2 regions of the Bifidobacterium sp. ESL0728 genome follow, and region 2 is predicted to be linked to the other one. Evidence: riboswitches for the same ligand, from Rfam matches in the RefSeq annotation. Region 2 holds a riboswitch; the other holds the start of a gene.

Region 1 (4,216 bases), 510 kb from region 2:
GAGCTTTTGCTACTCAACCGGTCGCCGCTGGAAGCGATCATCACCGGGTCGACCACGATATTAGTGGCGTGATAATGTTCAAGGCGTTCCGCAATGACCTCGATAAGTTTGGCGTTTGGCACCATACCGATTTTGACGGCGTCTGGCCGGATGTCCTCGAACACAGCATCGATCTGGGCAGCCAGCATATCCGGGGATGTAGCGGCGGAGGTCCGTACGCCGGTGGTGTTTTGCGCAGTCAACGAGGTGATGGCACTCATGCCATAAACTCCGCAGGCCATGAACGTCTTGAGATCGGCCTGAATACCGGCCCCACCCGACGAATCGCTGCCCGCGATGGACAGCACCGCCGGCAGCCGGTAGGGGCGGACAGGGGTTGATTCCGCTGAGTCGTTCATTGATTGTGTGCTCGTCATCTGTCTGAAGTGTATCTCCTGCGATTTGCTCATCTATACGACATGGCGTGATTTGCGAAGCATGTATATCTCAACCGAATGTCTCTTATTGCTTTGTGATGATTGCTTGAGGTTGTTTCATGCGCAACCGCTGCAAAGCGATAAGACCGACGGGTGAATCACGCCGCCTACCTTTCAGCCACGCTTCGCGCGCGCGGCTTTCCACGAGTCCACCATGGCCTTGGTGGTGGCTTGCGGATCGTCGGCTCCGGCGATGGCCGAAACCACGAACCAGCCCGCGGCCTGTGTTTGCGCCAATTCCGGCAGATCCTCGAGCTTCACACCGCCGCCCACGACGATGGGGTAGTGGGATTCCCGGCACAGCGCGTTGATGGATTCGGTGTCCTGTGTATGGCGCTTGTGGTCGGCACCGATGACGATGCAATCGGGCTTGGTGGTACTTGGGTGCAGCGGCCCCGCGCCGATGTAGTCGATGGTGCTGGCGGGCAGCGCGTTGGCGGCCTTGACCTCGCCGAGCACCTTGCAACTCAGTCCGATAATCGCGTCCGGGCCGAGCAGTTTGCGAGCTTCGACCGGGTTCATGTCATCCTGCCCGATATGGATCCCGTCGACCTTGATGCCCATGTCTCTGCACTGCCAAGCCACGTCCGCGCGGTCGTCAATAACCAGCGGAACCGTTTCGGAGGCCCCAGCTTTGGCGATGACGTTGGCGGTCTGACGTGCGATTTCGGTGATATCCCTGGCGTCGCCCGGCTTTACACGGATCTGAACAAAGGTGATGCCACCGGCCAACGCCTGCCGCACAATGTCGGGAACGGGCCGTGATTTGGTGTCCGCAGGCCCGAGCACAAGGTAGGAGCTCAGGTCGAAGCGGTCGCGCATGGAGGGGAATGGTGTGTTATCGGTATTGGTCATAATTGACTCGATTCATTTCAATGGTGCGGATTGCGCAGATGAGGTTGCGCGGATTTCTTTGTGTAAAAGTGGTCGAGGTTGGTTCGCAAAGTTGCAAAACAGGCATGAATATTGCTTTTCTGTCTCCAATACTTGTGAACCGGTCTCTTGCCGTTGGGTTAGAGGCAGGAAACCGATATTCTGCCCTTAACCCAACGGGAACCCGCGTTTGCTATTGCGTTAGGGGCAGGAACGTTGCTATTGTGCCTCTAACGCGACTAAAATGGCAGGTTCCAATTGGATTAGGCATACTCTGATCTAGGCCAGAATCGGTGAAGCAGCGATTTGCTCGGGCGTGGTCGACCAAAGACCGTCAAGGAAGGCAACCTGGAAGGAACCCGGACCGTGCGAATTGGCCTCACCCGTTTCGCTGGCACGGTTGTAGAGTGCGCTCGCGGCGACGGCTGCGGTCAGCGGGTCGGCGACGGCCAGATACGTGGCGACCACGCCGCCCAGCGAGCAGCCGGCCCCGGTGATCTTGGTCATCATGGCGCTGCCACCGGGCAGACGATACGTGTGCTCGCCGTCGGTGACGAGGTCGGTTTCGCCGGAAACGGCAACGGCACTTTGTCCCTGTGCGTCGCCTTTGGCAATGAACTTCGCCAAAACGCGTGCGGATTCCTCCGCAGCCTCGACGTCATCAGCCGATTCCACGCCAACAGGCCCGCTGGATTTCTTCGATTTGCCATGCTTCTTGCCGTTTCCATCTCCGTCCAGCGGCAATTCCCACATTTCGCGCAGCTTGATGATTTCGGAGGCGTTGCCGCGGATGATGGTGGGCGGCGCCGCCTTGAACGATTTCAAGATATCGGTACGCGTGGTGCCAAGTCCCGCAGCCACAGGGTCGAGCACCCAGCGATGGTGATCGGCGTGGAAGTGCCTGGCGATTTCCTCGAGCGCGTCCTCATAGAAGGGCAGCAGCGTGCCGACGTTGATATAACTTGCGCCGCTGGCCACCTCGCCGTCGGCGATGTCGTCGGGCAGGAAACTCATGGCGGCCGCACCGCCCGCCGCCAATTGCGCGTTGGCCACGAGGTTGATGGTGACGAAATTGGTGAAGGACTGCGCCAGAGGTGTGGTGTCCCGTACGGTCTGCGCGGCCTCGCGGATGCTCGCACGCAGCGGATCGTCTGAAGCCAGATCGGCCAGATTGTTCAGATTGTTATTTGTTGATGAGTATGAGTCATTGACCATATTCGCGTCTCCCTACGATGGTATTAACCAACAGGTTCCAAGGGTCGAGCGTTGTGCTCGTCTCAACTTGCGTGCCCGCCGAAACGGCCTCGCAGGTTCCCCTGCACTTACAGTTCCTGACGCTATGCGCTTCATTGGACAAGGTGGATTTCCGGCCATCGGGTATGGCTGGCTTCCGCGATATATCATCTCGGTATATTCTGGGGTTTGTTGTTGGCAGAGACGTAGAGGCAGGGAGAGTGGGATGAGCTCAAGAGTGCGCTATTTCGATATCGCCAAGGGCATTGCCATGATCGGCGTAGTCCTTGGCCATAGCATTCTTCTGGTCTCCCCGATGGGCACCGTCTCGAACTGGCTCTACATCTTCTTTTTCTCGTTCCATATGCCGCTGTTCTTCCTGCTTTCCGGGTATTTCATGCATCCCGATCGCCGATTCGCGTGGCGCAAGGAATCAAGGGAATTGCTGCTTACCTACATCATCACGGCTGCCACGGTGGTGCTTCTTCACCTGGTTGTCGCGCTTCTGACCCATCGTGACATCGCCGGCATCGTCGGCGGTTGGACGGTGGCCGCGTTGTACGGTTCGGGCTCCGACATGACCAATGCCCTTTTCCCCATGTCGCGCTATATCGGTGCCATATGGTTTCTTCTGGCGTTGTTCTGGGCACATCTGCTGGTCCATGTCGCCTACCGTCTTCCTGGCACCCCGTTGTGGATCCTTGTTTTCTTCGCTTGCGGCTATGCGTCTTCACGTTACGTCTGGTTGCCGTTGAGCGTGCAGGCTGGTTTGACGGCATCGCTTTTCGTGTATTTGGGATGCATGGCAAAACGTTTCGATGTCGTCGGGATCTTTCGCCGCTGGCCCGTCCTGTGGGTTCCCAGTGCGATCGTCTGGGCCTTGGCAATGTGGAAATTCACTGCATTCGGTTTGGCGACGAACGCTTACGGGCAGACCCCGCTGCTTTCCATTGTTGGCTCGATTGGTGCCACGTTGTGTATCGTCGGCTTTTCTTCGGTCATTGACCGCTGGGTGCCTTACCTCAACAAAGCGTTGGCACTGATCGGCAGGTACACGCTTCCGATTTTCTGCGCGCATCTTCTGGAGGAGGATGACTTGCCTTGGGGCACCATCGTCGAAAGGCTTCAGCCGATTGTCGGCTACCAGGCAGAGCCGTTTGTCATTTTTGCAGCGCGTTCGGTCCTGATCGCGGTGATGGTTCTGCTGCTCTACCGGATTCCGAAGATCAACGTCGTTTTCTTCCCTTCGCTGGCCAAAAAGATTGCGACATCGAAATTATGAGCATTCCTCGATTTGGCGGTTTGTCTTTGCCTGGTCGTGCAGCGTTCGATTGAGATTATCCGATAATGCAAAAGTCGTCGCCTTCCGTAACCGAACTCGGTTGAAGGCGACGACTTGTGGATTCTGATGTACCCGCGGTTACTTACCAGCGCACGGAAATGCGCTCGTGGTCGTGCGGCTTGTCGGTGGCGATTTCGTCAACCATGGCCATCGCGTAATCGGCGTAGCTGATGGCGCTCTTGCCGTCCTTGTCGGTGGTGTATTCCTCACCGGCCAGAACGTACTTCCCGGTGCGCGGGCCGTCGGCCTGAAAATCGCCGGCGGGGCTCACATAGGTCCAATGCACGTCATC
Region 2 (4,216 bases):
CTGATAAGGAGCATGACATGGCTGCATTGAGCAAGGAAGAACTGCATTCGCGGGTCGACGCCGATTTTGATCGCATTGTCGATCTGTTGAGCAGGAAGGTTGCACTGAAATCGGTTTCCGCACAAGGCATCACCGGTGAGCACATGCGTCGTTCGGCGCAATTCGTGGCTGACGAACTTAAAAAACGCGGGGTGGACGCCAAAGTGGTGCAGTCCAAGAATCCTGACGGCACCCCCGGAGCTTTTGAAGTGGTCGGTTCGAAGATTGTCAATCCTGACGCTCCCACCGTGCTGCTATACGCTCATCACGACGTTCAGCCGGTGCCGGACGCCTCGGCATGGGATACCGACCCGTTTGTGGCCACCGAGGTCGATGGCCGTCTTTACGGACGCGGCGCGACCGACGACGGTGGCGGCATTGCCATCCATTCCGGCGCGTTGCATGCATTGGGTGACGATTTGAAGGTCAATATCAAGGTCTTCATCGAAGGCGAGGAGGAGATGGGCTCGCCGAGCTTCATTCCTTTCATCGAGGCGCATCGCGACGAGTTCGATTCCGATGTCATCATCGTGGCCGACTCCGGCAACTGGAGCGCCGAAATCCCCAGCCTCACCACTAGTCTGCGCGGCAATACCGACTTGGATGTCACCGTGAAGGCGCTGGAACATCCCGTGCACTCCGGCCAGTTCGGCGGCCCGATTCTCGATGCCAATACTCTGTCATCCATGCTTATCGCTTCGATGTATGACGAAAATGGATCGCTGAATATCCCTGGTCTTGTCGGAGGAGACCCGGTCGGTGGGCTTCAGCGTGACTTGGATGAGGCCAGCGTACGTGCCGATTCCTCCGTGGTCGATTCCTACCGGTTCGCCGGCACAGGTTCTCTCGCCTCGCGCCTGTGGACCAAGCCGAGCATCTCGGTCATCGGATTCGATGCCCATCCGGTCGAGGGTTCGTTCAACGTCATCGCCAACGAAACGCGTTTCCGTCTTTCCATCCGCACCGCGCCAAACCAGCGTCCTGAAGATGCTGCCAAGGCCGTTACGGACTTCCTCACTTCCCACGCGCCGTTCGGTGCTGAAGTCTCGGTTTCGATGGTCGACGCCGGCATGGGCTGGAGCATGGACCCCAATGCCGAAGCCACCCAGGATGCATTGGAATCGATGCGCGAGGCGTTCGGCGTCGACCCGATCAACAAGGGCGAAGGCGGCTCGATCCCGTTCATTCCCGAGCTGCAGCGCATCTTCCCCAAGGCTCAGGTCTTGGTTACCGGACCAGAAGACCCCAAGGGCAACGCCCACAGCCCCAACGAGTCGATTGACCTTCAAAGCCTAAAAAACAACGTCCTCACCGAGGCCCTGATCCTAACCAAACTCGCGAAGTAATCCACTAACTCGCCTTCTCGTCGTCTGACGTTAGTCGTGGCGGTGGCAGATATACAACGTTCGACACGCTCCGGGCCGCTCAGGCCAAGTCTTTACGGTCGAACATTGCATATCTGCCGCCGCCACTAATCCTTAGGGAAGCGAACTCGCTGTAATCTCCAAATAGTAAAGAATCAGGGTCGGTGGTACTCCAAGCGAATAGCTGCCGCATGCTCAATTTTTCTAAATGCATACGTGCGAATTGCAAGCTCACTGTCATAAGGTTCCTTATTCATGCGGTAGCTATTCGCTGGTGAACCACCTCCCGCAACCCCTGTCAATCAGATTCCTCTGTGCATAAGTGTGGGGGTTGGGGCATGCGATGCTCGACCGTAAAGACTCGGCCTGAGCGGCCCGGAGCGTGTCGAGCATTGTATGCCCCAACCCCCACACGACTACCCGTAGGCCGATTGACAGGGGATTGCTCTAGGATGGCGAACTGACACGGGGGCTGGTCTTTACGGCTGGCTGAGATGAGGATTTCCTCGACCGAATGAACGTGAGTCCGGACAATGCCGGCGCACGGACGTCTCTCTTTTCCCGTGCCTTGAAATGCGCGCCGATAAGCGGTGTGCACAGCGGAAAGGCACAAATCATGTCATCGTCAAATCGAACAACCATCGTCTCCAGGCCGAACCTTCGGTGGCGCGTCGTCGATATCGCCGTCGCTTCGGTCATCGGAGTGGCCAGCACGTTCGTCTATTGGGCCGCGGCCCTGCTATACGGCCCGATAGGTTCTCCTCTGGATGCTCTAATCCCCGGCCTTGGCGGTTTGATGAACGGGCTTTGGCTTTTCGCCGGTCCACTTGCCGCGGTTATCGTGCGTAAACCTGGCGCGGCCACCTATGCCGAAGTCGTCGCCGGCGTGCTCGAATCGTTGCTCGGCAACAGCTGGGGCGGCATGGAGACGTTTCTGATTGCACTGGTGCAGGGGCTTTGCGCCGAAGTCGTTTTTCTTTGCGTGGCCTACAAGGTGTGGAATCTAGTCACGATGACACTTTCCGGCGTGGTCTCGGCCGTAGGTTGTTGGGCCTATACGTTCTTCACCCATCTGCAGGGCTTTAAGATGACCGGCGCTTATGGAGTATGGTACTTGGTCGCCACGGTGATTTCCGGCGCGTTGGTGGCCGGCGTATTGATGTGGTATCTCTACATCGCCATTGCCAAAACCGGCGCCATCGACAAATTCGCTTCCGGCCGTCAGATCCGCGCCGCCGCCAAGTGAGCGGCATCGGGTAGAGTTTTGAGGCGTCGAAAAGGGGAACGTATGCAAGGCGAGCAATCCAAGGCAGCCGATAACCGGAACGGTGACGGCTCGCAACAGGGTGCCTTGGACGACCATGCCGGTACGGATGGCAGGGTTTTGCAAGATGCGGGACCTTCTTTGGGCAAGGTCTCCCCCAAGGTTGCGCCTGCTTCGATAAGTTTCAAAAATTGGGGCTATCGTCATGCTTCGCGCCGTCATTTCGCCGTCCGTGGGTTGAACCTTGACATCCGTCCCGGTGAGCATGTGCTCCTCCTTGGTGCTTCGGGCATCGGAAAATCGACGATCCTCGAAGGCGCCTCGGGTTTGCTTGGCGGGGATGCAGTGGAAGCCGCGAACGATGCCAGAGAGAACGAGACGGGAAAAGTCGTCGCTGTCGAGGATTCAGAAGGCGGGGTGACCGAAGGTGGCGTTTTCGTCGACGGTGTGCCGGCGGTCGCCGCGCACGGCCGCGTTGGACTGGTACTGCAGGACCCGGACTCGCAGACGATTTTCGAGCGCTTGGGCGACAACGTCGCTTTCGGCCCTGAAAACATGGGTGTGCCGCGTCCGCAGATTTGGCAACGTGTGAAACAAAGCCTTGCCGCGGTAGGTCTCGAAGGGCTTCAGCTGCACCGTTCCACCATGCATTTGAGTGGTGGGCAGATGCAGCGTCTGGCCTTGGCCGGGGCACTGGCCATGCAGCCTGGGGCGTTGCTTCTGGACGAACCGACCGCGAACCTTGATCCTGAGGGGGTCTCGCAAGTCATTGACGCCGTTTCTGATGTATTAGGTGACACCGAAGCGACCATGTTGCTCGTCGAGCATCGCGCCGGCCCATGGATAGACCTTATTGATAGGGTCATCGTTCTGGGGTTGGAATCGGACGACCAGGTCAAGGCTCGAATCACGCAGGTCGGTGATGATGCTGAGATTGACCACAGCGGGTTCCGGCGCACCATCGTCGTGGCCGACGGCACTCCGGACGAAGTGTTCGAAAACCGTGATTTGGATTTTGCCGCCCTCGGTATCTGGATGCCGGATAAATACCGACGACCGGAAGATGAAATCCATCGTATTTACACCGATGACGAGCCAGACAGCGACCCTGCTCTCGGTGACGGCAAGGTGCTGCTCTCGACCAAAAACCTGGCTATCGGCCGTAACGGCAAAGCGATAGCCGAACATATCAATGTTTCCTTCGCCGCCGAGCAGATCACGGCATTGGTCGGACGTAACGGAGTCGGCAAGTCCACGCTTTCCTTGACATTGGCCGGGTTGTTGGAACCTGTGGCGGGCAGCGTCGAAGCTTCTCCTGAATTGGCAAAAGGGGCAACCGGCAATTCTCCAATGGATTGGAAATCGACGGAACTGGCAGCGCGCATCTCCTACGTTTTCCAGAATCCCGAACACCAGTTTGCGCGTGGCAGCGTGCTTGAAGAGGTGATGCTCGGGCTGTTGCGTACAGGGACGCCCGAGGAGAAGGCCAAGAAGAAAGCCATGAAGTTGCTCCGCCGGTTCAGGCTTTCACAATATGCCTCGGTAAATC

Evidence for each region. Region 2 has a riboswitch for thiamine pyrophosphate ahead of OZX67_RS05625 (ECF transporter S component). Riboswitches for the same ligand answer to the same signal wherever they lie in the genome.
Region 1: linked by a shared signal. The riboswitch ahead of OZX67_RS07345 (hydroxyethylthiazole kinase) and the one ahead of OZX67_RS05625 (ECF transporter S component) in region 2 are both predicted to bind thiamine pyrophosphate.

Annotation. Positions count from the first base shown of each region.
Region 1 is NZ_CP113925.1:1,925,173-1,929,388, reverse strand. It holds gene thiD (bifunctional hydroxymethylpyrimidine kinase/phosphomethylpyrimidine kinase) at 1-398, opposite strand, end outside; gene thiE (thiamine phosphate synthase) at 591-1,331, opposite strand; gene OZX67_RS07345 (hydroxyethylthiazole kinase) at 1,629-2,564, opposite strand; TPP riboswitch at 2,556-2,677, opposite strand; gene OZX67_RS07340 (acyltransferase family protein) at 2,809-3,864, shown strand; gene OZX67_RS07335 (NAD(P)H-binding protein) at 4,007-4,216, opposite strand, start outside.
Region 2 is NZ_CP113925.1:1,419,405-1,423,620, reverse strand. It holds gene OZX67_RS05630 (dipeptidase) at 18-1,385, shown strand; TPP riboswitch at 1,859-1,969, shown strand; gene OZX67_RS05625 (ECF transporter S component) at 2,020-2,649, shown strand; gene OZX67_RS05620 (ATP-binding cassette domain-containing protein) at 2,692-4,216, shown strand, end outside.